DNA from 3 places in the Saccharopolyspora sp. SCSIO 74807 genome. Region 2 is predicted to be linked to each of the others. Evidence: riboswitches for the same ligand, from Rfam matches in the RefSeq annotation. Region 2 holds a riboswitch; each other region holds the start of a gene.
What was found. Region 2 has a riboswitch for cobalamin ahead of V1457_RS18865 (hypothetical protein). Riboswitches for the same ligand answer to the same signal wherever they lie in the genome.
Positions count from the first base shown of each region.

Region 1: linked by a shared signal. The riboswitch ahead of V1457_RS30085 (ribonucleoside-diphosphate reductase subunit alpha) and the one ahead of V1457_RS18865 (hypothetical protein) in region 2 are both predicted to bind cobalamin.
Region 3: linked by a shared signal. The riboswitch ahead of metE (5-methyltetrahydropteroyltriglutamate--homocysteine S-methyltransferase) and the one ahead of V1457_RS18865 (hypothetical protein) in region 2 are both predicted to bind cobalamin.

Region 1 is NZ_CP146100.1:6,579,532-6,589,346, forward strand. Features, by position in the region: gene V1457_RS30065 (AAA family ATPase) at 1-798, opposite strand, end outside; gene V1457_RS30070 (hypothetical protein) at 987-2,318, shown strand; gene V1457_RS30075 (hypothetical protein) at 2,277-2,552, opposite strand; gene V1457_RS30080 (bifunctional UDP-sugar hydrolase/5'-nucleotidase) at 2,557-4,245, opposite strand; cobalamin riboswitch at 4,646-4,874, shown strand; gene V1457_RS30085 (ribonucleoside-diphosphate reductase subunit alpha) at 4,995-7,511, shown strand; gene V1457_RS30090 (ribonucleotide-diphosphate reductase subunit beta) at 7,553-8,623, shown strand; gene V1457_RS30095 (ABC transporter substrate-binding protein) at 8,675-9,670, opposite strand; gene V1457_RS30100 (siderophore-interacting protein) at 9,734-9,815, shown strand, end outside.
Region 2 is NZ_CP146100.1:4,105,797-4,115,611, forward strand. Features, by position in the region: gene V1457_RS18855 (terpene synthase family protein) at 1-785, opposite strand, end outside; gene V1457_RS18860 (class I SAM-dependent methyltransferase) at 2,271-3,665, shown strand; cobalamin riboswitch at 3,832-4,016, shown strand; gene V1457_RS18865 (hypothetical protein) at 4,173-5,015, shown strand; gene V1457_RS18870 (PLP-dependent cysteine synthase family protein) at 5,012-6,118, shown strand; gene V1457_RS18875 (MFS transporter) at 6,115-7,365, shown strand; gene V1457_RS18880 (selenium-binding protein SBP56-related protein) at 7,495-8,889, shown strand; gene V1457_RS18885 (DUF397 domain-containing protein) at 8,951-9,151, opposite strand; gene V1457_RS18890 (helix-turn-helix transcriptional regulator) at 9,156-9,815, opposite strand, start outside.
Region 3 is NZ_CP146100.1:2,989,996-2,999,810, reverse strand. Features, by position in the region: gene V1457_RS13855 (hypothetical protein) at 1-1,746, opposite strand, end outside; gene ettA (energy-dependent translational throttle protein EttA) at 1,760-3,436, opposite strand; gene V1457_RS13845 (single-stranded DNA-binding protein) at 3,565-3,996, opposite strand; gene V1457_RS13840 (cytochrome c oxidase assembly protein) at 4,146-6,158, opposite strand; tRNA gene V1457_RS13835 (tRNA-Arg) at 6,458-6,531, opposite strand; cobalamin riboswitch at 6,915-7,079, shown strand; gene metE (5-methyltetrahydropteroyltriglutamate--homocysteine S-methyltransferase) at 7,219-9,507, shown strand; gene V1457_RS13825 (bifunctional 2-polyprenyl-6-hydroxyphenol methylase/3-demethylubiquinol 3-O-methyltransferase UbiG) at 9,697-9,815, shown strand, end outside.

The sequences.
Region 1 (9,815 bases), 2.5 Mb from region 2:
CACGGTGCGGCACAGCGGCATCTCGGCGATCTCCCCGAGCATTTCCGGGCCCGCGCCGCCGTCGCCGGTGCGCTGGGTCAGCAGCACCAGCAGCGGCAGGTCCTCCGCGCGCCGCAGCAGGAAAGCCAGCCACCGCAACGAATTCTCGTCGCACCACTGCACGTCGTCCACGGCCAGCACCAGCAACCCGTCGGCGGTGAGTCCTGCGACGAGCCAGTGCAGCCCGTGCAGCACGGCGTAGGTGCTGCTCGGCGCGGGGGCGAGGCCGTCCGGCTGCAGCGCGGGCAGCGCGAGCCGGGCGCTGCCCCGCAACGCATCCGGCCGGGGCGCATCGGGCTGCGTTGCCTCGAGCCGGGGTGCATCGGTCTGCAGTGCTTCGGGCCGCGATGCATCAGTCCGAAGTGCGTCGGCGCCGGGTGCATCAGCCCGGGATGCATCGGCCCGGGATGCATCGGCCCGGGATGCATCGGCGGAGTCTTCGGCCGCGGTGCCGAATCCCAACGGCTGGAACAAATCGCGCACCGCGCCGTAAGCTCCCGACCCCGCATCCGGGCAGCGGGCGCGCAACGTGCGCGCGGCGACCGGCGCCAGCCGTCCGAGCGCGGCGTGCAGCAGCCCGGTCTTGCCGATGCCCGCGGGCCCGCGCAGCAGAACCGCCCGGCCGGAACCGCTCCCGGCTTGCTCCGCGATCCCGGTCAGCAGCTCCAGCTCGTCGTCCCGGCCGAACAATTCGGCAGGCCCGGCCCGGTCCGCACGGGCTGGTCCCGGGATGTTCCGGTGCCGTTGCTCGGCGTACATCGCACTGCTCCTGATCTCGGTGCGGCGGGAGGTTACCGGCGGTACACAGCGCGGCACAACGACGACCGGACCGCGGCACCGGGAAGGCATGAATTTCCCCGGTATATTCCGAGATTCTTGCTGAATCCTTTCCGGTGATCTTTTCACGGTCCGCACACGTCCGATCACTTTCCGTATAGCATCGCCCGGTGCCCGGAGAGGAGATCCCGCCGGAATTCTGGCGTTGCCCGCAGGTCCGCGACGCCTTGGCGGCCCACGACATCGGCTCGGTCTACCGCGCGCTGCGCACGCACGGCGTGCCGCAGATCCGCATCGCGGCGCTGACCGGGCAAGCCCAGAGCGAAGTCAGCGAAGTGCTCAGCGGCCGCGCGGTGCGCAGCTACGACCTGTTGTCCCGCATCGCCGAGGGACTCGGCGTGCCGCGCGGCTGGATGGGCCTCGCCTACGCCGGAGGTGACGAGCAGGCACCCGACGCGGAAGAAGAGGAGGAGCAGGTGAAACGACGGAGTTTCCTGTCCTACGCGGGCTCCGTGGTGGTCGGTGGGCAAACCGACGCCGGCCCGCCGGGCGTGCGCGACCTCACCGCGCACAGCGCTGCGCCGACCAGGGTGGGCGCTTCGGACCTCGCCGCGATGCAGCGGATGATCACCGAGCTGCGCACGCTGGATCAGCGCTACGGCGGCGTCGGCCAGTACGGCACGATCGCCGCGTCGGCCCGGCAGGCCGAGGCGATGCGCGAGGCGTGCATGTCCGAGCAGGTACGCGCGGACCTGATGGCCATGCTGTGCAACCTGCACGCCACCGCGGGCTGGATCGCGGCGGAGAACGGGTTGTTGCAAGCCGCGCACGGGCACTACGGGCGCGCGCTGTCGTTCGGCCGGGAAGGCACGGATCCGCTGGCGATCTCCCGCGCCCTCTACGCCGCCGGGCGCACCGAGCTGCACTTCGGCGATGCCGAGTCGGCGTTGAAGCTGTTCCAGCTCGGTTCGCTGCGCACCGACTCGTCACCGCTGGTGAGTTCGGTGCTGCAGCTCAACTGCGCGTGGGCGGCCGCGTTCGGGCAGCGCAAGAACACCGTGCAGCGCGCACTGGAGCAGGGCCGCAGCCAGCACGCGGCCGCGTCGATCGACGACGACTACCCGCTGCTGCGGTGGTTCCGCGAAGCCGACCTGCTGGGCATGACCGGGTCGGTGCAGCTGGCGATGGGTGATCACGAAGGCGCCGCGGGGAACCTCTCGCGCGCGGTGGCCGCCCGCGCTCCGGGCGAGGTGCGTTCCACCGTGTTCGAGCTGGCGAGCCTCGGGGAGGCCAAGTTCGCGCTCGGCGACCACGCCGCCGGTTTCCGGCACGGCCGCCGCGCGGTGCTGCTGGCCTCCCGGGTGCGCAGCGCGCGCCTGCGCGGCCGGCTTGCCGGGTTGCGCGCGTGGTCGGCGCAGCTGGCGGACCGGCAGCACGCGGCCCGCGATGACGCCGCGGAGCTACTCACCCGCATCGACCGGCTCGCCGGCGTGCAGGGCTAGCGCCTCCTCCGGCGTGATTTCGCCGGCGATCACCCGGCGTGCCAACGCGTAGCTGACCGGTCGCGCGGTTCCTGCTCGCTCGGTCAGCAGCCACACGACGCAATCCAGCATCGCCCGGAAGTAGCCTTTCGCCCGGTCCCGCCCGCCCGGCGCGGTGCCCAGCGCCGCCCCGCCGCGGGCGCGCTGCGCGAGTGCGGCGCGCGCACCGGCGACGGTTTCCTGCAGCGCGTCCACCGGCTCACCCGGTGGCGGTGATCCGGTCCGCAGGCGGCGGCACGATGCCCGGGTGCGCGCCGAGGTATCCCAGCAGCGCGTCCAGATCGACCGGGCCACCGGTCACGTCGGTGCCCTCGGTGAAGCCGCTGAAGCCGTCGCCGCCGCCCGCCAGGAAGTTGTTCACCGCGACGCGGTAGGTCGCGCCCGGATCAACGGGTTCGCCCGCGATGGCCAGATCGGACACCTTGGACCCGGCGGGCGCGGATTCCGAGTAGGCGTAGTGCAAAGTGGACGAAATCTGCAGCATCGTCGCGCCGTCGCCCTGCCACTGCTGCTCCAGCACGTTCTTCAACTGCGCGCCGGTGAGCGTCATGGTCTGCATGGTGTTGCCGAACGGCTGCACGGCGAACGCTTCGCCGTAGGTGATCACGCCGTCACCTTCGCCGTTCGCCGACGACCGGTGCGGCAGGTCGGCGCGGATTCCGCCGGGGTTGGTCAGCGCCACCTGCGCGCCGGTCCCCTTGGTGGCTTCCATCTGGGCGTCGGCGATGAGGTCGCCGAGCGTGGTTTCCCCGGACGGCGCGGGATCGCGGCTCAAGTCGCCGGTGGCGGTGCCCACTTCGCGGTTCGCGATCGGGGCGGCTTTGGTCTTGGCTTCGTCGACCAGCGCGGCGGTTTCCGGGTCGGGTGCGATGTCGCGGCTGACGATTTCGTTGCGCGCCTTGGTCTTGTCCCGCACGACGTCGCCGGTTCGGTGGTTGATGCTCAGGTCCATCGTGGACAGCAGACGCCCGTAGGAAGCGCCTTGCACGACCGGGCGCGGATCGCCGGCCGGGTCGTCGACGGTGCAGTTGTACTGCTGGTGGCTGTGCGCGGTGAACAGCGCGTCGACCTTCGGCGAGGCGGCCGCCGCGACGCGAGTGGCCGGTCCTTCCGGGGCCACCGCACAGGAATCCGGCCCGCCGCCTGCGGCTTCGTCGCCCTGGTGCATCAGCACGACCTGCGCTTTGACCCCGAGTCGGTCGAGCGCTTCGGCGGTGCGGTCGATGGCGGCGACCTCGTCGCCGAACTCCAGGCCCGCCACCGCGTCCGGGCTCACCGACTGCGGCAGGTCGTGCAGCGTCACGCCGATGATCCCGATGGGCACACCGCCGGAGCGCTGCACGCTGAACGGCAGCAGCGCGGGCCTACCGTCCGCAAAGGACACATTCGCACCCAGGGTCGGGAAATCGGCACCGTCGAAGGAATCCCGGAACGCGCAGCCGTCCTCGGGGTGGCACCCGCCGCGCTGCATCCGCTGCAGCTCGGGGTAGCCCTCGTCGAATTCGTGGTTGCCGACGACTTGGGCGCGCACGTCCTGCGAGTTGAGGAATTCGACGGTCGGTTCGTCGTGGAACAGCGCGGATTCCACCGGCGATGCGCCCACGCTGTCCCCGGCCGAGAGCACCAGCGAGTTCGGCACCTCCGCGCGCAGCCGGTCGATGTGCGCGGCGAGGTAGGCGGCACCGCCCGCCGGGACGCTCGTCCCGTCCGCCAGCTCGACCTCGCCGGATGATCCGGACGGCGCCGCGAGGTTGCCGTGCAGGTCGTTGAACGTGATCAACCGCACCTCGGTGTCGGCGGGCGCTGCCTGCGCGGGCAGCGCCGTTCCGAAGGTGACCAAGCACGCGGCGACCGCGACGGCGGCGCTGCGCACGCGACATGCGCGCATCCGATTGTCCTCCCACCCACCAGTGATCCACCGGACATTCTGCCGCCACCCCTCCCCCGAATCCACCCTCTCTTTTCGGAGTGAACGGCCTGTTCGTCCCACTAGATTGGTCGAGCGGTCCGTTCACTCCTCGCGAACCCGGCAGTTGCCGCGCGCCCGACACGCCCGCACATCCCCATTCCGAGCAGCTTCGATCCGGGTGAACGACCTGTTGGTCCGGCTAGATTGGTCGAGCGGTCCGTTCACTCGGAGATGTGCGGCGGATGGCCTGGCGTGTCCGGCAGGGTGCGGGCACCGCCAGGAGCAGGGTGCGGTGACCGCCGGGGCGGGCGGCCGGTCATCGGCGGCGGGCGGCGACACGCGGAGTCTTGGGGTGCGGGAGAGGACTCGGCCCAACATGTAGTGTGGCCGCGCTGATGGTCACCGGGGTGCCCGGTGGGACAACAGGGAACCCGGTGCGAATCCGGGACTGCCCCGCAGCGGTGAACGGGAACGACCGCCGTCACCACCTCCCCGGGTGGTGCAGCACTGGACGCCCGAGGCGTCCGGGAAGCGACGGCCAGTAGGTCCGGCGCGACGACGCCGGCTGCTCGTGAGTCCGAAGACCTGCCATCGGTGCGCGCACGAGGGGTGCGCGCTGTCCGGGACCTCGCGGGCGGGTCGCGCGGACGTGCGGTGCTGCGCGCCGCTGTCCCCGCGCGCTCGTCGACGGCCCCGGGCTGGTGTCCGAGCTTGCGAGGAGACAGCCAGTGACCCGATCACCCATCGCCCCAGCATCCACACAGCACGCAGCATCCGCGCAGGCGGCAGCACCCGCGCAGGCCCCGGAACGGACCGCCGCCGCGCCGCCCGACCTCGAAGTGACCGGCCCGGACGGCACCCGGCACCGGCTGGACTGGTCCCGGGTCAGCACCGTCGTGGAGCAAGCCTGCACGGGATTGTCCGATGTGGACTCCGCACGAGTGCTGCGCGAGGTCCGCCGCACGCTCTACGACGGGATGCGCGCGGCCGAACTGGCCGAGTCGCTCACCATGTCCGCCCGCACTCTGGTCGAGAGCGAACCGAACTATTCCCTGGTCACCGCACGCCTGCTGCTGGACGAGCTGCGCCGCGAGGCGCTCAGCGCGCTGCACGGCGCGCCCCGGCAGGCCGACCAGGTCCAGATGCGCGAGCACTACCCGTCCTACTTCGCCGCGTACGTCGGCCGCGGTGTCGAGCTGGGGCAGCTGGACCCCGAGCTGGCGCGCTTCGACCTGGACCGGCTCGGCGCGGCGCTGGACGCCGACCGGGACACCACGTTCGGTTTCCTGGGCCTGCGCACGCTTTACGACCGTTACCTGCTGCACGACGGCGGCGTCCGCTTCGAGCTGCCGCAGGCGTTCTTCATGCGCGTCGCGATGGGTCTGGCGCTGCAGGAAGACGATCGCGAGGCGCGCGCCATCGAGTTCTACGACCTGCTGTCGTCGTTCGACTTCATGTGCTCCACGCCGACGCTGTTCAACGCGGGAACCACCCGCCCGCAGCTGTCCTCCTGCTTCCTGACCACTGTGGACGATGACCTGCCGGGGATCTTCCACTCCGTGAGCAACAACGCGCTGCTGTCGAAGTACGCGGGCGGGCTGGGCAACGACTGGACCCCGGTGCGCGGAACCGGCGCGCACATCAGGGGGACCAACGGCAGCTCGCAGGGCGTCGTGCCGTTCCTGAAGATCGCCAACGACACGGCGGTAGCGGTCAACCAGGGCGGCAAGCGCAAGGGCGCCGTCTGCGCCTACCTGGAGACCTGGCACATCGACATCGAGGAATTCCTCGACCTGCGCAAGAACACCGGCGACGACCGCCGCCGCACGCACGACATGAACACCGCCAACTGGGTGCCGGACGAGTTCATGCGCCGCGTGCACGCCGACGGCACCTGGACGTTGTTCTCCCCGGACGAGGTCCCGGACCTGCACGACCTCTACGGCGCGGAGTTCGCGCAGCGCTACCGCCACTACGAGGCCGCCGCCGAGCGCGGCGAGCTGAAGGTCTTCCGGCAGGTCGGAGCCGTGGACCTGTGGCGGCGGATGCTGACGATGCTGTTCGAGACCGGGCACCCGTGGATCACCTTCAAGGACCCGTGCAACCTGCGCTCCCCGCAGCGGCACGCCGGCGTCGTGCACTCCTCCAACCTGTGCACCGAGATCACGCTCAACACCAGCTCGGACGAGGTCGCGGTGTGCAACCTCGGCTCGATCAACCTGGCCCGCCACGTCACCCCGGACGGCATCGACCACGAGCGGCTGCGCGGCACCACGCGCACGGCGGTGCGGATGCTGGACAACGTGATCGACGTGAACTTCTACACGATCCCGGAGGCGCGCAACTCGAACCTGCGGCACCGCCCGGTAGGGCTGGGGCTGATGGGCTTCTCGGACGCCCTGTTCGCCCAACGCATCCCGATGGCTTCGCAGCGGGCGGTGGAGTTCGCCGACCGCAGCATGGAGGAGATCAGCTTCCACGCCATCGCCGCCTCGAACGAGCTCGCCGTCGAGCGCGGTCGCTACGAGTCCTTCGACGGTTCCCTCTGGAGCCAGGGCGTGCTGCCGATCGACTCCCTGCGGCTGCTCGCGGAATCTCGCGGTGACGCCGATTTCGACCATTCGTCCACGATGGACTGGGACGCGTTGCGGGAACGCGTCCGCACCGGCGGGATGCGCAACTCCAACGTGATGGCCATCGCGCCGACGGCGACGATCTCGAACATCTGCGGCGTGGGCCAATCCATCGAACCGCTCTACCGCAACCTGTACGTCAAGTCCAACATGTCCGGCGACTTCACGGTGCTCAACGAGGACTTGGTGCGAGACCTGAAGACGGCCGGGTTGTGGGACGAGCAGATGGTGCGCGACCTGAAGTACTTCGACGGCGACCTCAGCCCCGTCGAACGCGTCCCCGCCGAATTGCGGGCGCTCTACGCCACCGCCTTCGAGATCGAGCCGCGCTGGCTGGTCTCGGCCGCCGCGCGCAGGCAGAAGTGGCTCGACCAGGCGCAATCGCTGAACCTCTACTTGGCCGAACCCAGCGGCCGCAAGCTCGACGAGCTCTACCGCAGCGCGTGGCGAGCGGGACTGAAGACCACCTACTACCTGCGGTCGGCCAGCGCCACGCACGTGGAGAAGAGCACCTTGCGAGGCACCGACGGCCGGCTCAACGCCGTCTCCCCCGCAGCCGCCGAAAGTCCACAGTGCTCAGTCGAAGACCCGGAATGCGAGGCGTGCCAGTAAGGCATCCGCACCCCTCACCGAGCTGAACTCCTGGAGTGAGCATGACCTCCCTGCGAACCGACACCACCGGCCTCGGCGAGATCGACCGCGCCGCAGGCCGCGTCGACGCCGACGACAAGTCGATGATCAACGCGCGCGCCGACGTCAACCAGCTGCTACCGATGAAATACGGCTGGGCGTGGGAGAAATACCTCGCCGGCTGCAACAACCACTGGATGCCGACCGAGGTGTCCATGCACGCCGACATCGCGCTGTGGCGCTCCCGCGACGGTCTCACCGACGACGAGCGGCTGATGCTCAAGCGCAACCTCGGCTTCTTCGCCACCGCCGAATCCTTGGTGGCCAACAACATCGTGCTCGCCGTGTACCGGCACATCACCAATCCGGAGTGCCGCCAATACCTGCTGCGCCAGGCCTTCGAGGAAGCGGTGCACACGCACACCTTCCAGTACATCTGCGAAAGCCTCGGCCTCGACGAGGGCGAGCTGTTCAACGCCTACCGCGAGATCCCGTCCATTTCGGACAAGGATGCCTGGGCGCTGCGCTACACCCAGCACTTGGAAGACCCGCAGTTCGCCACCGGCGGCCAGCAGCGCGATCAGGCGTTCCTGCGCGACCTGATCGCCTTCTACGTGATCTTCGAAGGCATGTGGTTCTACACCGGCTTCGCGCAGATCCTCGCGCTGGGCAGGCGGAACAAGATGGTCGGCATCGCCGAGCAGTACCAGTACATCCTGCGCGACGAGTCGATCCACCTGAACTTCGGCATCGACTGCATCAACCAGATCAAGCTGGAGAACCCGCAGTTGTGGGCACCCGAGTTCCAGGCAGAGGTGCGCGGGATGCTCACCGAGGCCTGCGAGCTGGAGGTCGCCTACGGCCGCGACACGATGCCGCGCGGCATCCTCGGCCTCAACGCCGAACTCTGCGAGCAGTACATGCATTTCATCACCAACCGCCGCTGCGTCCAATTGGGACTGGATCCGGTTTTCCCCGCGGCGGAGAACCCGTTCCCGTGGATGTCCGAGGCGATGGACCTCAAAAAGGAGAAGAACTTCTTCGAAACCCGAGTCACCGAGTACCAGTCCGGCGCCTCCCTGAGCTGGGACTGACGGGCTCCCTTCGAGCGCGACCCCGTCCCCGCACCGCAGGGGACGGGGCGCTCAACCCGGTGCGGCAGCTTCGAGCTGGTCGGCGAGTCCGGTCATGATGCCCGCATAGCTCGCGTAGCTGCACGGCGCGACCGCGTGCCATTCGACGAACCGGTCGTGCGCGGCGGCTTCCTGCGCGGCGAACACCGGATTGCGCTTCATCTCCGACGGCGGCAACGAAGCCGGTCTGGTGTCCCACATCAGCACATCCCCGCGGTAGGACCCGGCGTTCTCCCAGGACAACCGCTCGAAGTACCCGCCACCGCCGGTGTCCGGACGCGCGGGCGCCTGGATCGGCAGTCCGAGCTCCCGCACGTAGTAGTCCAGGTCGGGGTTGCGCGCTGGCACCACGACGAAGAATTCCTGCTTGGTGCCACCGATCGCGAGGATGCTGCGGTGCTGCTCCCGCATCCGCGCCCCGATCCTGCGCAACCGTTGCGCGGCCGCGTGAAATCGGGCCTCGTCCGCGCGCATCCGCTCCGAGTCCACATCGGACCCGAGCGCGCGGGCGAGTTCGCGGTAGGCCCCGATCGTCTCCGGCAGCGACCTGCCGGACTGCTCGATGCCGACGGTCGCCGCGATCGACCGCGCCTGCCGCTCCTGCTCGACGGTCAGGTGCCACAACCCCTCGAACTCCGCGTACTTGCCGCTGACCAGCAGGTCCGGCCGCAACGCCGCGGTGCGTTCCATGTCCAGCTCGCCGTATCCGGGTCCGGTGACATCGATGACCCGGCGCGGATCGATGCTGCCGGCCTCCGGCTCGGTGCTGCCGTCGTCGCGCACCAGCGGGCCGAAGGTGCCCACCACCGGCACGCCGAAGTCGTTCAGCGCGCCCGCCGCGGAGACCTGTGCGATGATCCGCCGCGGCACGGCGCCGCTGGTAGCCCGCACACCCCGGTCGTCCACGAAGGACCATCCGGGCGCGCTGCCGCCGTCCGGTGCGGAGCAACCCGCCAGCGCACCCAGGGACAGCCCCAGCCCGAGCACGCGCCGCCGACTCACCATCACGTCCTCCAACCGTTGAGGTTAGGCTAGCCTACGTAGGCCCCGATAGGCGAAGGGTTTCCGGCGATGGCCCGACGGCAGGACGTCCCCCGTCCGCAGTACGTGGTGTTCCAGGCGCGCGTGGCGCGCGTGCGACGACTCGGCCCGA
Region 2 (9,815 bases):
TGCGTCGAGCAGTCCAGGAATCGCTCGAAGACCAGCACGCCGTTGGACAGCTCGCCTTCGTCGAGCACTTCCCGCTCGTAGGAGAACAGGTCGTTGCGCAGGTGCACCGCGTCGGCGAAGGTGTCGCGCAGGACCTCCATCGGCCGGGTCGCGGCGATCTCGGCAGGCACCTCCGCGTTCACCGCGTGCTCGACCAGGTTCGCCGACCACGGGGCGCCGCCGACCTTGCGCCGCATTTCGACGTATTCGATCGGGTTGGACAGCCGGTCCCGGCTGATGTTGGCCAGTTCCCACAGCGACTCGTCGAGCAGGTTGCGGGTGCTCTCGGCGAACCGGCGCCGCCAGTCCGCGGAGCGGGCCGGGACGGTGCGGCTCCACAGGTCCGCGAGGCCGAGTTCCACGGGGTTGCGCGGTTCTTCGGTGATCGCGCCGTCCACCGGCATGAACAGGGCGAGCCGATCGAGGTGCTCGCGGGCCGCCGCGATGTCCGGGGTCCGCTTGTACAGCTCCAGGAAGTGGTCGTCGAAGTAGAAGACCCACACGTACCAGTCGGTGACCAGGTCGAGCGCTTCGCCGTCGGCGTCCGGGTGGGTGTAGGCGCACAGCAGCGCGTAGTCGTGCGAGTCGAAGTCCTGCTCGTCCCAGATCGGGACGCCCTGCTGCGGGACGTCGATCATGTCCATCTCGTATGCCCAGGTCTTGCTGTGCCGCCGGGCGCGCTGCAGGTGCGGGTTCAGCCTCGCCGGATGAGCCATGTAGAACTCGGGCAGCTGGAACGGTTGCACGTGCGCACCTGTCCTTCCTCCGCCGCACCGGGCGGTTTCGACCTGCCGGTCGGTTCGGTTCGGGTTCGGCCCAGGCGAGGGGTCCGTTCGACGGTGCCCCGGCTGGGTCGTAGGTCGGCGTGGGTGGTCGTGCCCCTGCGGGGCGCAGCTTGGAGATGATCTCGCGTCAGGCAGGCAACCAGAACTCGATCGGGTGGCCAAGAGCTCCGCGGGAGGTGCACTCGAACGGGAGGTCCGCGGTCGCTCGCATGGAGCAGCGGCCGCTGTCGCAGCGTGTTCCGTGCGGTGGTCGACCGCTGCGGCTACAGGGCTGAATGGGTGTGCTCCTCGCGGTGGCTCTGGGCTGCTCCGGATGGCAGGGATCGACAGCCGCATCGCTGCACCTGTTCCTCGGAGGTCCGGCGGCCGTCTTGCGCCGGCTCGAAGCTCCTGGCGGTGCCGGCGACGTGCCGGGGCTTCCCCCAACGTGATCGAGCGGAAGCTGCAGTCGGCTCCGGATCGTCGGCGAAGGCGAGCCCAGGCGGTCGGGATCGTGCCGATCCCGGAAAGTCCGGGCCGGTGCGTGCGGCTGGTTCGGGGCGTGCGCATGTCCGCTTCTCCTGTCGGCGTCCTCTGTCCACGATGGACAATGAATCCGGTGCCGCATCGGCGGAGACGTCGCGAGGACGATCGGCCGGTGGTGGCCCGGAAGGAGGTCGCGGCAGGCGGTGCGTGCTGGAGCGAAGGCCCTGTCGCCCGGATGTTCCTCAACTCTTGTGTGCACCACGCACATCGCGGAATCTCGTTGTGCCGCAACGGATTGTCCGGAGGTGAACTCCACGAACAGCCGAAGAGGCGGATTGTTCCCGAAGGATGCGATGCCGTGGTGATCGCTCGAGATCCATGTTGGCAGCGTCGTGGGTGGATGGGCAAGCAAGATCGTGGAGAGCACTCCAACGAGGGATGCTCGATTCCTGATCCCAATTCGTCGATCCGCAAACCATGACCGTCCGTGATCTCGCTTCCTCGACGGATCGCTCAAGGCGGGCAGGGAGAATTACGCGTTCGGATGTCGCCGCGGCCGGGCTCGCTGATCCATGATGGAGCGTGGGCAGACCGCCGCGGGACTGCCTCGTTCCCCCGGAGCCGGCCGCGTCGGCCCGCCGGAACACCACTGGCCCGGCCGCGGTGCTCGCGTAAGGCATCCGCAGCACCGGACGTACCGGGCCGGTGGGCCGGGACCGTGCGATTCGTCGACGACCGGACCTCGGAGTGCTCGCCGTCGCGCACCATCCCTGTCCGGATCCCTTGCACGGCAACGGAAATCCTCATCGACCGACCTGGGCGACGACGCCCGGCGGTTCGCCCTCCGCGGACGGTGCGGTACCGGCGTGTCCGGCGCAGTGCGTCCAGCAGCGCAGCTGAGAGCACCGAATCGCACCGCGCCGCAACGAAATCTACGCGATGCCAAGGCGGCACCGGCGACAGCAGGAAGGAGTCGAGGCGATGCGCACGGGCGAGCAACGGGACGAGGCACTGCTACCGATGCAACGAGGCGGCCGCCGGCTTTGCGGCTTGCGCGCCGCGCTGACCGACGACGACCCGACGCGGGCCGATCCCGCGTTCGCCCGGCTCGTCCGGGAACTGTTCGACCCTGCCTCGGCGGGGCCGGTGGACGTGGTCGGGCTGACCGGAGTGATCACCGGACGGCCGCATCCCAACCGCGCGCGGGTGGCCTTGCTGCTCGGGTTGCTCGCCGGCGAGGACCGCGCCCGCCCGCACTTCGCCGAGCAGGTGCGCGATGCCGTCCGCGGGGATTTGGAAGCGCACCTTTCGGTGCTGTTGTCGGCCGAAACCGAGCCGGCCCTGCGCGCCGCACTGCTGCATCTGCTCGCGCACCTTCCGGAGGAACGAAGCGGCATCCTGCCCGCCGTCTGCCGGTGCGCGGACGAGGAGGACATCAGCAGGGTGCGCCGGTGCCTGACCGCGCCGAGACCGGGCGAGCCGGGCTCGGTGGCCGGGCTGGGCCGCGCGTGGCCGTCGCCGGTGCACTGGCGTCCCGCTCCCGAGCGGCCTCCGGAACGTCCGCGCGGACCCGCGGAGCTGACCGAACTGTGGCGATCGGAAACTATGGCGCTGCTCGCGTACTTGGGGGCGCGGGCCGAACACGAGATCCACCACGCGGTGGGATGGCCGGACCTCGCCGGTTTTTCGGTGCCGCTGCCCGAGACCGACGTCCGTTGCGCTTACCGCGAGTTGCTGGAGCACGACCCGATAGTGGCCGAGCACTACGAGGACGTCGTCCGACCCGCGGTGCGGAACCTGCTGGGCGGCAACTGGGAAGACTTGGTGACCACTCGGGACGAAGACGCTTACCTGCGGCGCAACCTGCGGGCCGCGCCCGGGCCGGTGCTCGATCTGGCGTGCGGCACCGGCCGCTGGACTCGGGTGCTGGCCGAGCAGTTCGGCCCGGACCGGGTGGTCGGACTGGACCTGTCCCGGGTCGCGCTCGATGCGGCCGGATCGGCGGTACCGGGCGCGCGGTTCACCGAGGGAGACGCCAGGGCGCTGCCGTTCCCGGACGGCTACCTGGGCGCGGTGAACTGCTCGGACGCGCTGCACCTGCTGCCGGACGTCGAGCAGGTCGTCGCCGAGGTCGCACGCTGCCTGCACCCGGCGGGGACGTTCACGGTGAGCAGTTTCCGATGGGCGCAGCGTCCGTTCCAACGGTGGCTGCAACGGCGGCACGAGCAGGTTTTCGGGATCCGCTCGTTCGATCCCGCACGGCTTTCCGCGGTGCTGACCGCGGCCGGGCTGGACATCGTGGATTCCAGCGGTCCCGGCTCGTTCCTGTTCCTGACCGCCCGCAGGAGGCGCGATCCGAACAGACCGTTGCGCTGATCCCGGTGGCGCACAGCCGTGGCGGTTCCGCCGCCGCGGTGCTCGTCACCTCGCAGGCACATCCGCAACGCGCTGGTCAGCGCGTTCTGCACGCGTCGTTGAAAATCGCTGCCGGAAAGTCCGGTGCGTGATCGTGCGCACCACGGGCCTTGACAGCGCACCCGTGTGCTGCGAACTTCTCAGGCGTTCAGACGACGGTGCGTAGGAAGCCGGTGCGAGTCCGGCGCGGTCCCGCCACTGTGAGTGGGGAGCCGGTCTCCACCGACGCCACCGCCGGAATTCCGGTGGGAAGGCCGGAGACGCGGCGCTGATCCACGAGCCAGGACACTGGCGCCGTCGTGCGAGATTCGCTCGGGGTCGCGGAGCCCCGGAGGAGGTTTTCAGGTGCTCCTGCTCGGTGCAGCGTGCCGGTTCAGCGCTTTTCCCACCGATCACCGCGTGCGGTCTCGCGAATTCAGCTCGTCCTGAGCTGATCCGGCCATTTCCTTTTGCAGCCCGGGGAGACACGTGCCTGCTGCCGTCACGCCGAACACCTCATTCCTGGACGCAGTGGTCCAGCGCGCCCTCGACGGCGAGTTCGCCGTCGCCGCCGGAACGGACCCGTCCGAGGCGCACGCCGCCGTCGGGTTCCTGACCGTGCAGGCGGCCAAGCACACCGGCCGCAGCACGGGCTACGTCAACACCGTGGTCAGCGTCCGGGTGGGCGCCGCGGTGGGATCTTGCGCCGTCGAGCCGGGAGCGGTCGATGAGAAGGTCGTCCAGGACGCCGTGGGGCGCAGCGTCCGCGAATTGCTGGCGCACCCGGAACCTGCCGTCCGCGTGGCCGCGCTGGACGCTTACTTGGCATTCGCCGCGCCGCACGCGACGGATCCGCGTGCGCGTCAAGTCGTGGTTCCCGCTGGGAGTTCGCTGGAGAAGTCGATGGCGCGCGCTCGCGCCGTCGCCGCGCTGACCCGGGTTCCGGACGGTGGCCGGGTCGCGGTCATCGGCGTGGTGAATTCGTTGCTCTCGGCGTTGCGGGAACGCGGTATCGACTACGTGCCCTGCGATCTCAAAGGCGGCCGGACCGAATGGGGCGAACCGGTCGTGGACGACTACGCGCGGGCGGTGGCGGACGCCGATGCCGTGGTCGCATCCGGAATGGTGCTGGGCAATGGGACTTTCGACGACATAGCCGATCGCTGCCTGCGCCGGAACCTGCCGCTGACGATGTTCGCGCAGACCGGAGCGGCCGTGCTGCGCGAACTGCTCGGCGCTCCGGTGCAGGCGTTGTCGGCGGAGCCGTATCCGTTCTTCTGGCTCACCGGTGATTCCAGCACGCTCTACAGCTACGAGGTGGGGCGGACGTGACCGTGACGGGAGCTCCGGTGGCCCCGAGGTGCGAGTCCGCGATCGATCTCATCGGCAACACGCCGATGCTTCGGGTGCGCACACCGATTTCGTTCGCACACCCGGGTTTTTGGGCGAAGCTGGAGGGAACGGCGCCCGGCGGCATGAAGGCCAGGGCGGCGCGCTCGATGCTTGCGGGCGCACGCAGTCGCGGCGAGCTGGCGCCTGGCGGCACCGTGGTCGAGTCCACGAGCGGCACGCTCGGCATCGGGCTGGCTTGCGTCGGCTCGGCCATGGGGCACCCGGTCGTGATCGTGGCGGACGACGAACTCGACGACATGACTCGCGCGTTGCTGCGCGCCCACGGCGTCCGGTTGGAGCTGGTGCGCGAGCCACATCCGCGCGGCGGCTGGCAGCGCGCCCGGCTGGACCGGGTGCGGGAGCTGATGCGCACGTTGCCGGATCCGTACTGGCCGGACCAGTACAACAACCCGGACAACGTCACCGGCTACCACGAGCTCGGCCATGAGCTGCTGGATCAGCTCGGTGACGTGGACGCGGTGGTGTGCAGCGTCGGCACCGGCGGGCACAGCGCCGGAATCGCGCAGGTGCTGCGCACGCACCGACCGGACGCACGGGTCGTCGGGGTGGATGCGGCCGGTTCCACGGTCTTCGGCGACCCCGCCGCGAAACGGCTGATGCGCGGGCTGGGCAGCAGCATCCACCCGGACAACGTCGACTACGGCGTGTTCGACGAGGTGCATTGGGTGGGCGCCGCGGAGGCGGTGCACGGCTGCCGCACGCTGGCCGCGGACGCGTTCGTGACCGGTGGCTGGAGCACCGGCGCGGTCGCGCTGGTGGCGTCCTGGTGTGCGCGGGAGCTGGATTCCGACCGGGTCGCGGCGGTGTTCCCGGATGGTCCGCACCGCTACTGGCACACGATTTACGACGATGATTTCCGCGCCGAGCACGGGTTGACCGGCTCGGCGGTGGCACCGCAGGACGTGGACTCGTCCGATGTGGACGGTCCGGTTGGATGGAGGAGGTCGCACCGAGTGGTGGATCCGTGTACCCGGCGAGCGGCACGGTCGGAGTGCCCGGTCTGCGGGCAGGAGCGGTCATGAACAGGGCCGCGTTCGCCAGGTTGTCCCCGGCGGCGAAGCTGCTGGTGATCAACCAGTTCGGCATCAACGTCGGCTTCTACATGCTGATGCCGTTCCTGGCCTCGTACATGAGCGACCGGCTCGGTTACGGCGCCGCGGTGGTCGGGCTGGTGCTCGGCGTCCGCAACCTCAGCCAGCAGGGCATGTTCCTGCTCGGCGGCACGGCGGCGGACCGGCTGGGCTGCCGTCCGATGATCATCGCGGGTTGTGCGCTGCGGATCGTCTCGTTCGGCCTGTTCGCGGTGTTCACCTCGCTGCCCGGGTTGTTCGCGGCGGCGATCCTGACCGGGCTGGCCGGTGCGCTGTTCAACCCGGCGGTGCGCACCTACCTGATGCACGAGTCGGGGGAGCGCCGCGCCGAGGTCTTCGCCGTGTTCAACGTGTTCCAGCACGCGGGCACGCTGGTCGGGCCGCTGCTGGGCGCGTTGTTGCTGACGGTGGACTTCCGGCTGATCGCGCTCGTGGCGTGCGTGGCGTTCGCGGTGCTGACCGCGGCGCAGCTGTTCGTGCTGCCGCACCGGGAGGTCGAGAAGCAGCAGCAGAGCGTGCTCGGCAGCTGGCGCGAGGTCGTGCTCAACCGCCGGTTCGTGGCGTTCACGCTGTCGCTGTCGGCGTACTTCGCGCTCTACAACCAGCTGTACCTGACCTTGCCGCTGGAGGCGCAGCGCGTTTCCGGGTTCTCGCAGTCGGTCGCGGTGGTGTTCGGGATCTCCACGCTGATCGGCGTGTTCGGGCAGGTGCGGATCACCGAGTGGTGCCGCGGGCGGTGGAGTTCGGGCCGCTCGATCGTCATCGGCTTGTGCTGCATGGGCGGCTCTTTCGTGCCGGTTTCGCTGGCTGCGCCGATGCTGCCGGAGCACGCCGGGCCGGTGGTGGCGTTCGTGCCGGTCGTGGTGGCCACCGTGTTGTTCACGGTCGGTCAGGCGATGACGAACCCGTTCGCGATGGAACTGCTGCCGCAGTTGGGCAGCGAGCGGCTGACCGGTACCTACTACGGCTTCTACTACCTGGTCTCCAGCTTGGCCGCGGCCGGCGTGAGCTGGATGGCCGGAGCGCTGCTCGACGAGTTCGCCGCACCGGCGGGACGGTGGGTGCCGTGGCTGGCGTTGCTGCTGGTCGGTTTGGCGGGCGCCGCAGGCACCGCCGCGATGGAGCGTCGTGGGTCGCTCGCACCGGCTCGGAGCGAGGAACAGCCCGCTACGACCTGAGTCCCGCTGACGACCTGAGCACTGCGCTGCTCGGCGGACGTGCGCGGCCGATGATCGGCCGAACCGGTTCGCGTCCGCCGGGCAGCGGGTGTATGCCCGGAACGGAACCCAACATCAGGGAGGCCGGGCATGACCGATCCGACGTTCTACCGCAGTCCCGCCGAAGCCATCGCGGCCCCGAGCGAACAGCTCGCCTACGTCGCGGCGTTCGACCGTTCCGGGCAGCGGCCCGACGCGATGACGGTCGTCGACGTGAACCCGGACTCCGCCGGGTACGGCCGCGTCGTCGGTTGGACCGACATGCCGGGCAAGGGCGACGAGCTGCACCACTTCGGCTGGAACGCGTGCAGCAGCGCCCTCAAGCACGAGGGCCACGACATGGACGGGTTGTCCAGGCGGTACCTGATCGTGCCGGGCTTGCGGTCTTCGCAGCTGCACGTGCTGGACACCGCCGGTGATCCGCGCAGTCCCGTCTTGACCAAGACGGTCTCCGCCGCCGAACTGGCCGCGAAAGCCGGTTATTCCCGTCCGCACACGCTGCACTGCGGTCCGGACGGGGTGTTCATGACCTGTCTCGGCGGTTCCAACGGCTCGGACGGTCCGGGCGGCATCGCGCTGCTCGATCACGACACGTTCGACGTGCTGCGCAAGTGGGAGACCGATCGGGGACCGCAGCACTTCGCATATGACGCCTGGTGGCACCTCAACCGGAACACCCTAGTCAGCAGCGAGTGGGGCACGCCCTCGATGATCGAGGACGGGCTCGTGCCGGAGCAGTTGCTCGGGCACCAGTACGGTCACGCACTGCACTTCTGGAACCTGCGCACCGGCGAGCACGAGCAGCGGGTCGATCTCGGCGAGCAGCACCAGATGGTGCTGGAGCTGCGGCCCTCGCACGATCCCGAGGCGGAGTGGGGCTTCGCCGGAGTCGTGATCAGCACCGAGGACCTGTCCGCCTCGGTGTGGCGGTGGTACCGCGAAGGCGGGCAGTGGACCGCGGACAAGGTCATCACGGTGCCGGCCGAACCGGCCGAAGCGGATCTGCTGCCGCCCGCGCTGAAACCGTTCGGCGCGGTGCCGCCGATGATCACCGACATCGACCTGTCCGTGGACGACCGGTTCCTCTACGTCTCCTGCTGGGGGACCGGGGAACTCAAGCAGTTCGACGTCACCGACCCCGCGCTGCCGCGGGAGACCGGTTCGGTGCACCTGGGCGGAATCGTGCGCCGCCGTCCGCACCCCGCCGCACCTGCTTCGCCGCTCTCCGGCGGTCCGCAGATGGTCGAGATCAGCCGCGACGGGCGGCGCGTTTACCTGACGAACTCGCTCTACGGTGCTTGGGACGACCAGTTCTATCCGGACGGCGTCGGTGCTTGGATGGCCAAGCTGGACGCCGACCCGGCCGGTGGACTCACGGTGGACGAGTCGTTCTTCCCGCACGGCGAGGATTTCCGCGGCCTGCGGGTGCACCAGGTGCGCTTGCAGGGCGGCGACGCCTCTTCCGACTCCTACTGCTACCGCTGACCCGCGGGTTCGCCACGAGTGAACGGACCGATCGTCCAATCTATTCGGACGAGCAGTCCGTTCACTCCACGTCGGTCGTGAGTGTGCTGAGGAAGTCGCGCCAGCGTTGCGGGGAGAACGAGAGCACGCCGCCGGGGCGGTCTTTGGTGTCCCGTACGCCGACCCGGTCAGCGGTCACCGCTACCTCGACGCACGAGGCGTTGGTAGTGCTGCGGCTGGACTTGCGCCAACCAGCACCGGTCAGGACGGGATCATGCTCCATGTCGTCACCCTATCGCGCTACGAAGCTCCGCGATGAGCTCTAGCGAGGTGCTCCGGTTCAGAGCCGACCTCGTGGCTTCGCCGTGAGCGATGTCGTACTCGCGAGTCCGGATCGGGTCGACGATGAGTTCGGCGGAGGTGACCGTCTCTTGCCAGGCGAGGGCGGGTACATCACCGCTCGGGAAGTTGACGAGATGAAACGTCGACCCGCCCATCGCGTGATGTCCCGTCGCCGTGTACGGCACGACACGGATGTCGAGGTTCTCCGGCAAGCGTTCGGCCAAATCAAGCAAGTGCTCGAGCTGCGCGGCGAGAACACCCGCTCCGCCGACCTGTTGCCGTAGCGCCGCTTCGCTCATCACTGCGACGAGATGCAGTGGGTCCGAGCCGGTCAAGCGCTGCTGGCGCAGCATCCGAACCTCAACCCGGCGGTCCACCTCTGCCAGCCGCACGTTCGGGCTGCCCGCTTGTGTGATCGCGCGTGCGTACTCCTCGGTTTGGAGCAATCCGTGGACCAGGCCGCCGTCGTAGGAGCGGACGGTCTCCGCGCCGTGCTCATAACCGAAGTAGCGCAGGAGGTCGTCGCTGAACATGGCCGAGTACCGTGCCCACCAGCCGCGCTGGTTGGCTTCCTGTCGCAGTAGGCGCAGTTGTTCCGACTCGTC
Region 3 (9,815 bases), 1.1 Mb from region 2:
GCTGGTCAGCGTCTCCATCAACCGGCGAGCGGCGTCACGGACGCTGCCCTCGCCCGGCTGCCGGTACGCGTCCAGCGGATCTTCGGGCTCGGCGGGTGCCTCGGGTTGCGGCGGTTCCGGCTGCGGGAACTCGTGTCCGGCCGCGAACGTCGTGGCCGACTCCGCGGAGGCGGCGCTCTCGCGCCCGAATGCCGGTTCGTCCCACCGCGAGACGAAACTTTCCGGCGCGGGCGTCGAATGCTGCGAACCGTACTCAGCGGCGTCCCGTCTGCGCGATGACGGCGACTCGGTTTCGGCCGGCGGCTCCGCAGCGCGGTGCGCGCGGCTCCTGCCGGTGCCGTCGGCGCGTCGGCGTCCCGCCGTCTCCTCCGGTTCGGCGGGCTCGTGCGGATGTGCAGCCGTCTCGGGTCGGCCGGTCCGCTCCGGAGCGGACGCGCCCGCGCCACCGGAAGAAGCCGTCTCGTCCGGCACTACTGCGCCGGGGAACACCGCGGCGAAGTGCTCGGCATGCGCGGAGTCCGCGGCGGTGCGCGCGGGATCCTCCGCGGCGTGCGTCCGCGACCGCGGCGCCGCAGCGGCAAGGCCATCGGACTGTTCACGCGCATCCGCCGCGCGCCGAGGGGCCGGTGCTTCGGCGGCCCGGTGCGCGGTCCTGGCACCGCGTCCTTGCGCGGCACCCGCCTCGGCCAGCGCGGGAAACTCCGTCAGCAACCGCACCCGTGCGGAGTGCATCGCGGCACGCCACCTGCGGTCGGCCGCGTAGGCACGGCGCAGGCAGGTGAGCGCCTCGGCGAACTCCTCGGATCGTTCGTGCACCTGCGCGGACATGCTCAGCGACTCGCTGAGCAAGCAATCCAGCTTGTGCCGTTCGGCGTTCGCCGCCGCGTCGTTGAGCAGCTGCACCGCCGCGGCGAGCTCTCCCGACGGCAAGTGCACGCGAGTGGCCAGCGCAAGCCGCAGCCAGCCGGAAGGTCCGGCCGCGGCCGCTCGTACGGGAGCCCGGACCACCGGCGCGGCCGCCTCCACGGCCGCACCACGACGCCCCAGGTCCAGCAACGAGTGCACGCGCTCCAGCACCAGGCGTGCGTGCAGCTCCCCGCTTTCCGCGGCCGGGTCGCCGAGCCGCTCCAGGTCCGACAACCCGGCCTCGGCGACCCGCGCCGCCTCCTCGAAGTCACCGTTGCGCCGCAGGTTCCCGGCCCGCGCGGTGTGCACCCGGGACAGCAGCACCCGGCTGGTGTCCCGGTTGAGCTCGGAGGTGGCGGAGTAGAGGCGTTCGGCTTCGTCGAGCGCGTCCGCGCGCTCGCCGTCCTGCTGCTTGCCGGGCAGCGCCGCGGCGAGTTCGATCAAGGCGTGCGCGCGCAGCGTCGGCTCGATCCGTTCGCGTTCGACGACCGGTTGCAGGATCCGCAGCGCGACCTCGTGCCCGCCCGCGCTGCGCGCGCAGCACGCGAGCTCGATCCGCAGCTCCGTGGCGAGCTCGTGGTCGTCGGCCGCCTCGGCGTCGCGGACGGCCGCGATCGCGCGACCGGTCACCTCCACGCCGTGCCCGAGGCGGTTCGACGCGAACAGCGCCACCGCCTCGGCACGTAGCCGCAACGAACGGTCACCGAGGCGTCTGGCCTGCGCGACGGCCTGATCACCGAGCATCAGAGCAAGCTCGGGTACCCGCCACCGCATCTGCCAGGCGGGTTCGTACAGCTCGTGCGCCACACCGCTCGGCTGAGCCTCGTGCACGCTGGCCAACACGCCTCCCCGTTCAGCCCCGGGTCAACTTCCGGTGGGTGACACGGTGCGGGCGAGCAGCTTCCTGGCCCAGTCTGTCGATCTTGTTCTTCTCGTAGCCCTCGAAGTTGCCCTCGAACCAGAACCACTTGGCCGGGTTCTCGTCGTCGCCTTCCCACGCGAGGATGTGCGTGGCGACCCGGTCCAGGAACCACCTGTCGTGCGAGATCACCACGGCGCAGCCCGGGAAGTTCTCCAGCGCGTTCTCCAACGAGCCGAGCGTTTCGACGTCGAGGTCGTTGGTCGGCTCGTCCAGCAGGATCAGGTTGCCGCCCTCTTTGAGGGTCAACGCGAGGTTCAGCCGGTTGCGCTCACCGCCGGAGAGCACCCCCGCGGGCTTCTGCTGGTCGGCGCCTTTGAAGCCGAACGCGCTCACGTACGCGCGGGAGGGCATCTCGACCTGCCCGACCTGGATGTGGTCGAGACCTTCGGAAACCACCTCCCACACGTTCTTCTGCGGATCGATGCTGGCCCGGTTCTGGTCGACGTAGGACAACTTGACGGTGTCGCCGACCCGGACCTTGCCCGCGTCCGGCTCCTCGAGCCCGACGATGGTCTTGAACAGGGTCGTCTTGCCGACGCCGTTGGGGCCGATGACCCCGACGATGCCGTTGGGCGGCAGGTTGAACGACAGATCGTCGATCAGCAGGTTGTCGCCGAAGCCCTTCTTGAGGTGCTCGGTCTCCACGACCAGGTTGCCCAGCCGCGGCCCCGGCGGGATCTGGATCTCCTCGAAGTCGAGCTTGCGGGTCTTCTCCGCCTCGGCGGCCATCTCTTCGTAGCGCTCCAGCCGGGAACGCGACTTGCTCTGGCGCGCCTTGGTGTTGGAGCGGACCCACTCCAGCTCGTCCTTGAGGCGCTTCTGCAGCTTCTGGTCGCGCTTGCCCTGCACGGCCAGCCGCTCCTGCTTCTTCTCCAGGTAAGTGGAGTAGTTGCCCTCGTACGGGTAAGTCCGGCCGCGGTCCAGCTCCAGGATCCAGCCGGCCACGTTGTCCAGGAAGTACCTGTCGTGCGTCACGGCCAGCACGGCGCCCTCGTAGTTCTGCAGGAACTGCTCCAGCCACAGCACGCTCTCGGCGTCGAGGTGGTTGGTGGGCTCGTCCAGCAGCAACAGGTCCGGCTTGCTCAGCAGCAGCTTGCACAACGCGACCCGGCGGCGCTCACCACCGGAGAGCTGGGTGACCGGGGCGTCCGGCGGCGGGCAGCGCAGCGCGTCCATCGCCTGCTCGAGGTGGGAGTCGATCTCCCAGGCGTCGGCGTGGTCCAGCTCTTCCTGGAGCCGGCCCATCTCCTCCATCAGCTCGTCGGTGTAGTCGGTGGCGAGCTGCTCGGCGATCGTGTTGAAGCGGTGCAGCTTCTGGATGATCTCGCCGACGCCTTCCTCGACGTTGCCGAGGACGGTCTTCTCCTCGTTCAGCGGCGGCTCCTGCTGCATGATGCCGACCGTGAAACCGGGCGAGAGGAACGCCTCACCGTTGTCCGGCTGCTCGAGTCCAGCCATGATCTTGAGCACGGTCGACTTGCCGGCGCCGTTGGGACCGACGACGCCGATCTTCGCACCGGGGTAGAACTGGAGGGTCGCTTCCTCGAGGATGACCTTGTCCCCGTGCGCCTTCCGCACCTTCTTCATGGTGTAAACGAACTCGGCCATACCCCAAATCGTAGATGCGGCCCGTGTCGTCTCGTGCACCGCCGTCGGTTGCCGCCCCGACAGCGGTGCACCGACTGCTCACGAACACCCCTGGCAACATCATCACCGCTGGTCAACCGGCTGCAAGATCAGCCGGGACGGGCCGCGGTGACCTTTCCCGCGTCGAATCCGCGCGAACCGCCGGTGCCGCCGACCGCCGCGGGCGCCGCCTCCGGCTCCGGAAAACGGTTGCTGCGCGCCAGATCCAGCCCCACCGCGTTCGCCTCGATCTCGACCGAGGTTCGCCATTGCCCGTGCAGCTCGTACTCCCGCGTGCGCAACCGGCCGGAGACGACCACCGGCGCGCTCTTCGCGACCACGCCGTCCACTCCGTCCGCCACCCGCCGCCAGCAGTTCACGGTGGCGACCAGCCGATCACCGTCCACCCACTGCTCGGTGGTCTTGTCGAAGCGCCGGGCACTGCTGCCCACCCGGAAGCTGACGACCTTGCTGCCGGACACCTCGCGGGTCCGCGGCTCGGTCAGCACCGTTCCCACGACCGCCACACCGGTTTCGAACATCACTACCGCCTCGCTGTCCCGTGCGGCGCCCGCCCCTCGGACGAAAGCGCCGGGCCGGATCTCGGCCTGAATCCAGCTTGCGGTGCGCCGATCACGCGCCGCCACCTCGATTTCACGATCTGTGGACGGACGCGGCTGTTGTGGACAACTCAGCGGCTGCCGGACGTGTCGCCCTCCGACAGGCGGCGCAGCATTTCGTTGTACGCCTTGAGGTCCGCGTCCCCGTCCGCATCGGCCTTGCGGTCGATCCGCCGTGCGGCCCGATCGTCCGCGCGCGACCACTGGATCAGCAGCGCCAGCATCACCACGACCAACGGCACTTCTCCGGACGCCCACGCGAGGCCCCCGCCGAGGTTCTGATCCGCCAGCAGGTCCGGCACCCAAGGCAGCGCCAGCCCGCGGTAGAAGTCCGAGCCGATCACCGTCTTGGACATCATCAGCGTGATGCCGAAGAACGCGTGGAACGGCATCGAAGCGAACACCAGCCCGACCTTCACCAGCGGCGGCAGCTGCCGCGGCGCCGGATCGATGCCGATCACCGGCCAGTAGAAGACGTAGCCCACCAGCAGGAAGTGCGCGTTCATCGCCAGGTGCGCCCAATGCTCGTACAGCGCCGCGTCGAACAACCCGGAGAAGTACAGCGCCCAGAACGACCCCACGAACAGCGCCAACGCCACCAGCGGGTTGGTCAGCAGCCGCGTGAGCGGCGAATGCAGGAAGGCCAGCAACCACTCCCGCGGCCCCGGCGGCTGGTCCTTCGAGGCCGGCTTGAGCACCCGCAGCGCCAACGACGTCGGCCCGGCCAGCACCAGCAGCACCGGCGAGAGCATCGACAGCACCATGTGCTGTCCCATGTGGACGCTGAACATGGCGGGTGCGTACCGGCCGATGCCCGCCGAGGTGGCGATCAGGATCGACGCGCACCCGAGCAGCCACGCCGCGGTGCGCCCCACCGGCCACCGGTCGCCGCGCCGCCGCAGCTTGACCACGCCCCACACGTACAGCGCGGCCAACGCGATCGAGAACGTCCCGAAGACCAGGTCGAAGCGGAAGTCGAACAGCAGCCGCAGCACGGTCGGCGGTTCGATCGGGTACCCGACCAGCAGCTCCACCCGCGAGGGCAGCGGGCCGAGCTCCGCGGGCGGCGGCGTACGTCCGAGCGCGACGGCGACACCGATGGTCGCGAACATCGCGAGGACCTCGACCGCGCCCAGCCGCAGCAGCGCGTTGCGCCCGGCACCTTCCTCGATCCGCTTGACCGCGCGTTCCCGCTGGAAGTACGCGATGACACCGAGCAGCGCCAGGCACAGCACCTTGACCACGACCAACGCCCCGTAGGTGGTCGTGAACAACTGCTCCGGCGGCACCCGCACGTAGGAGTTGAGCACGCCGGAGACCGCCATGACGATCCAGCACACCAGCGCGATCTTGGAGAACCGCCGCGCCACCAGTCCCGCGTGCGCGCCCTTGCGCGCCAGGTGCGCGAGCACGGCGATCAGCCCGCCGACCCAGATCGTCGCGGAGTACAGGTGGAACAGCAGGCTGTTCGTGGCGATGTCGTGCGCACCGCCGCTGGCGGAGTGCCCGGTGGCGATCAGCGGCAGCATCCCGGCCAGCGACAGCGCGAAAAGCGCGACCGTCCAGCCCCACGACAGCACGATCCGGCAGGCGACGGCGAGCACGAGCGCGATCACCGCGGTGATCAGCCATGACTTGGCCTCTTCCAACGCGTCCACGAGGCCGAACAGCACGGTGCTGTCGAGCACCTCGCTCACCGGACGTCCGGTGGCGTCCGCGGCGGTGAACGGCACCAGCAACACAGCGCCGACGCACCACAGCGCGGCCGCCCAGCCTGCTGCCCGCACCGCCGCGTAGCCGTCGGCCGTCAACGGCCCGGATCGCCGCGCCGGGATGCCGAACGAGGCCAGCAGCAGCGAACCGATGCACACCACCGCGCCGGATTCGGCCAGCACCCGCGCCACAGGCAGCCCGAACCTGGTGACCGCGCCGGGGTCCGGCAGGCCGTAGGCGGCGTAGGCGTCGCTCGCGGACAACGCGGTCAGCGCGATCGCCACCACCGCGGCCAGGAGTCCCGCCGTGCCGACCAGCACTCCCACCGCACTCGATCTGCGCCGTCCGGCCGGAACCGTCTCAGAAGCCACGCGCCGAGCCTAACGGACATGTCCTGACCTGCGGTTTTCGGGTGCCGACGCACGCGAACCGCGCAACTGAGCAGGACCGGCCGGATCAAGCGTCGGCAGCCACGATCAATCAGCACGAAACGTGATCAGGTTCGACACCGAAAGTGATCAATTTGTACACGTACGGACGCGGCGGAGTTGCGGAGAGTACGCGCCACGAAGTCGGCCCGAGAGGCGTTCGGCACCTCCGCGGAACGTGGGTTAAGGTACGCTCAATTGATCTTGAGATGCTGTGGTTCGAACTCTCGACCAGGGAAAAGCGCCCCCGGCAGGACTCGAACCTGCGACCTAAGGATTAGAAGTCCTTTGCTCTGTCCGACTGAGCTACGAGGGCCTGTTCACCACATTGCTGAGCTGCACGGAGCAGGGTAACGGGCAGCTCCGCCGACCGTGGGACCGACGCGGGCGGCGTTGCAGAGCCGGTATAGAACGGCAAGCCGATCGACAGATCCGCGATCTTCGACCCCGCCGCGCCCGCTCACCGCACGGTCGGCGACCCCGCTTCGCAGCCGTTCGGACGTGATCCGCGTCTCCGATCCGGTTTCTCCCGCGAATTGCGCGAGATCGGTCGAAATCCCAGGTCACCTATCGCGCTTTCCCATGCAGTGGACGCGATGTCGGAGTTCGCGGGCCTTGTCTTCCGAGCAGAACTGGGTAACCTCCGACGTGCTGGTGGTTCGCCCGCACCGGCCCGAGCAGGCACGCGGCGGGCGAGGCAAGAGGGAACCCGGTGCGAATCCGGGACTGCCCCGCAGCGGTGAGTGGGAACGAACGCCGTCACCGGTTCCGGCCGGTCACAGCACTGAGCACGCGCTCGGGAAGCCGACGGTCAGTAGGAAGACCCGGCACCCGCCGGAGGAACGCCCGCGAGTCCGAAGACCTGCCGCCGGTGCGTGCGCCGCGATGCGCACGCGAGCCCGAGGTCCCGTGGGAGGACCGGTGGAGGAACCGCACGCGGTGGCGTGTGCCGGTCCCGGCGCGACCTCGGCGAACCTGCCGTCGAGCTCGCGAGGAGAGAGCGTTGGCCAGCAAGATCGGCTCCACCGTACTCGGCTACCCCCGGATCGGCCCGAACCGGGAACTCAAGCGTGCGCTGGAGAACTACTGGAAGTCCCGGATCTCCGAGCCGGAACTGCGCGAAGTCGCACGCACCCTGCGCACCGACACCTGGCGATCGCTGCGCGACGCCGGGCTGGATTCGGTGCCCGGCAACACGTTCTCGTACTACGACCAGGTGCTCGACACCGCCGTCACGTTCGGCGCGGTCCCGCGCCGCTTCCGGGAGCTGGGCCTGAGCCCGCTGGACACCTACTTCGCGTTGGCACGCGGCGTGGAATCGACACCGCCGCTGGAGATGACGAAGTGGTTCGACACCAACTACCACTACCTGGTGCCGGAGATCGGCCCGGACACGGCGTTCGCGCTGTCCGACCAGACTCCCGTCGACCAGTACAACGAGGCGGCTGAACTCGGCGTGCAGACCCGTCCGGTGCTGGTCGGACCGCTGACGTTCCTGCTGCTGTCGAAGCCGGAGGAGGGCGCGCCGGAATCGTTCCGCCCGCTGGACCGGCTCGACGACCTGCTCACCGCGTACACCGAGCTGCTCGGTGAGCTGCACCGCGCCGGTGTGGAGTGGGTGCAGCTGGACGAGCCCGCGTTCGTCGCGGATCGCTCGCAGGCCGAGCTGGACGCGTTGCGCGCCGCCTACCGCAAGCTCGGCGAGCTGCGGGAGCGGCCGAAGATCTTCGTGTCCTCCTACTTCGGCGATCTCGGCGACGCGCTGGGCGTGCTCGCCGCCGCCGAGGTGGAGGCGCTGGGCGTCGACCTGATCGCCGGTTCCTCCACTGTGGACAAACTGCCCGCTGTCCAGGGGCTGCGGGACAAGACGCTGGTCGCCGGCCTGGTCGACGGCCGCAACATCTGGCGCACCGACCTGGACAAGGCGCTGACCACGGCGGCGACGCTGCTCGGCGTGGCCGGTTCGGTCGCGGTCAGCACGTCCTGCTCGCTGCTGCACTCGCCCTACGACGTCGAGGCGGAGACCGGCATCGACCCGCAGGTCAAGTCGTGGCTGGCGTTCGCGGCGCAGAAGGTCGACGAGGTCGTGGTGCTCGGCCGGGCACTGCACGAGGGCCGCGACGCGGTCGGCGAGCAGCTGATCGCCGCGCGCCAGGTGATCGCCGACCGGGCCAACGCCGACCGCGTGCGCAACAACCGGGTGCAGGCACGGCTGGACTCGCTCAAACCCGAGCACGCGCGCCGCGGCGCCTACGAGAACCGCCGTGCGGCGCAACAGAAATCGCTGCGGCTGCCACCGCTGCCGACCACCACGATCGGCTCGTTCCCGCAGACCACCGACGTCCGCAAGGCCCGTGCCGCGCTGCAGAAGGGCAACATCGACCAGGCCACCTACAAGCAGCGGATGCGCGACGAGATCGAGCGGGTCATCCGGCTGCAGGAGGAACTGGGCCTGGACGTGCTGGTGCACGGCGAGCCCGAGCGCAACGACATGGTGCAGTACTTCTCCGAGCACATGGAGGGATTCGTCAGCACGCAGAACGGCTGGGTGCAGTCCTACGGCTCCCGCTGCGTGCGCCCGCCGATCCTGTTCGGCGACGTGTCCCGGCCCGCGCCGATCACGGTGGACTGGGCGAAGTACGCCCAGCAGCTCACCGAGAAGCCGGTGAAGGGCATGCTGACCGGCCCGGTCACCATCCTCGCGTGGTCGTTCGTGCGCGACGACCAGCCGCTGGCCAAGACCGCCCGGCAGGTGGGGCTCGCGGTCCGGGACGAGGTCAAGGACTTGGAGAACGCCGGGATCCGGGCCATCCAGGTCGACGAGCCCGCGTTGCGCGAGCTGCTGCCGCTGCGGTCGGCGCAGCACGAGGAGTACCTGGACTGGGCGGTGGAGTCGTTCCGGCTGGCCACCTCCGGCATCTCGGATTCGACCCAGATCCACACGCACCTGTGCTACTCCGAGTTCGGTGACGTGATCAACGCGATCGTGGCCCTGGACGCGGATGTGACCAGCATCGAAGCGGCCCGTTCGCGGATGGAGGTGCTGGACGACCTCAACGAGGTCGGGTTCGGCCGCGGCGTCGGGCCCGGTGTCTACGACATCCACTCACCGCGCGTGCCGGAATCCGGCGAGGTCTCCGACCTGCTGCGGGCGGCGCTGTCGGCGGTGCCCGCCGAGCGGCTGTGGGTGAACCCGGACTGCGGGCTCAAGACCCGCGGCTACGCCGAGGTGGAGACGGCGTTGCAGAACGTGGTCAGCGCAACCGAAGCCGTGCGTCCGGCGTTGAGCTGATCCATCGCCGGTGGCGCGGGCGGTTTCCCTTCCCACCGCCGCCTCGCGTCCCCGGCGTTTCGGCGGGGGCACGCCCAGCGCCCGGGCGTGCCCCCGCTTTTCGCTCCGGGGCGAAGACTCGGATTCGCCTTGCGCGAACGAGTGCGTTCGGCAACACCACGGTCACATTCGGCTCGGTAGCTTGGGCCCGTGGCGGTTGATCAGTGGAACCACAACGTGCACTACTACCCGCTGGTGCTCGACGAAGTGCCCGAAGGCTGCGCGGAAGCGCTGGACGTCGGCTGCGGTGACGGCAGGCTCGCGCGCGA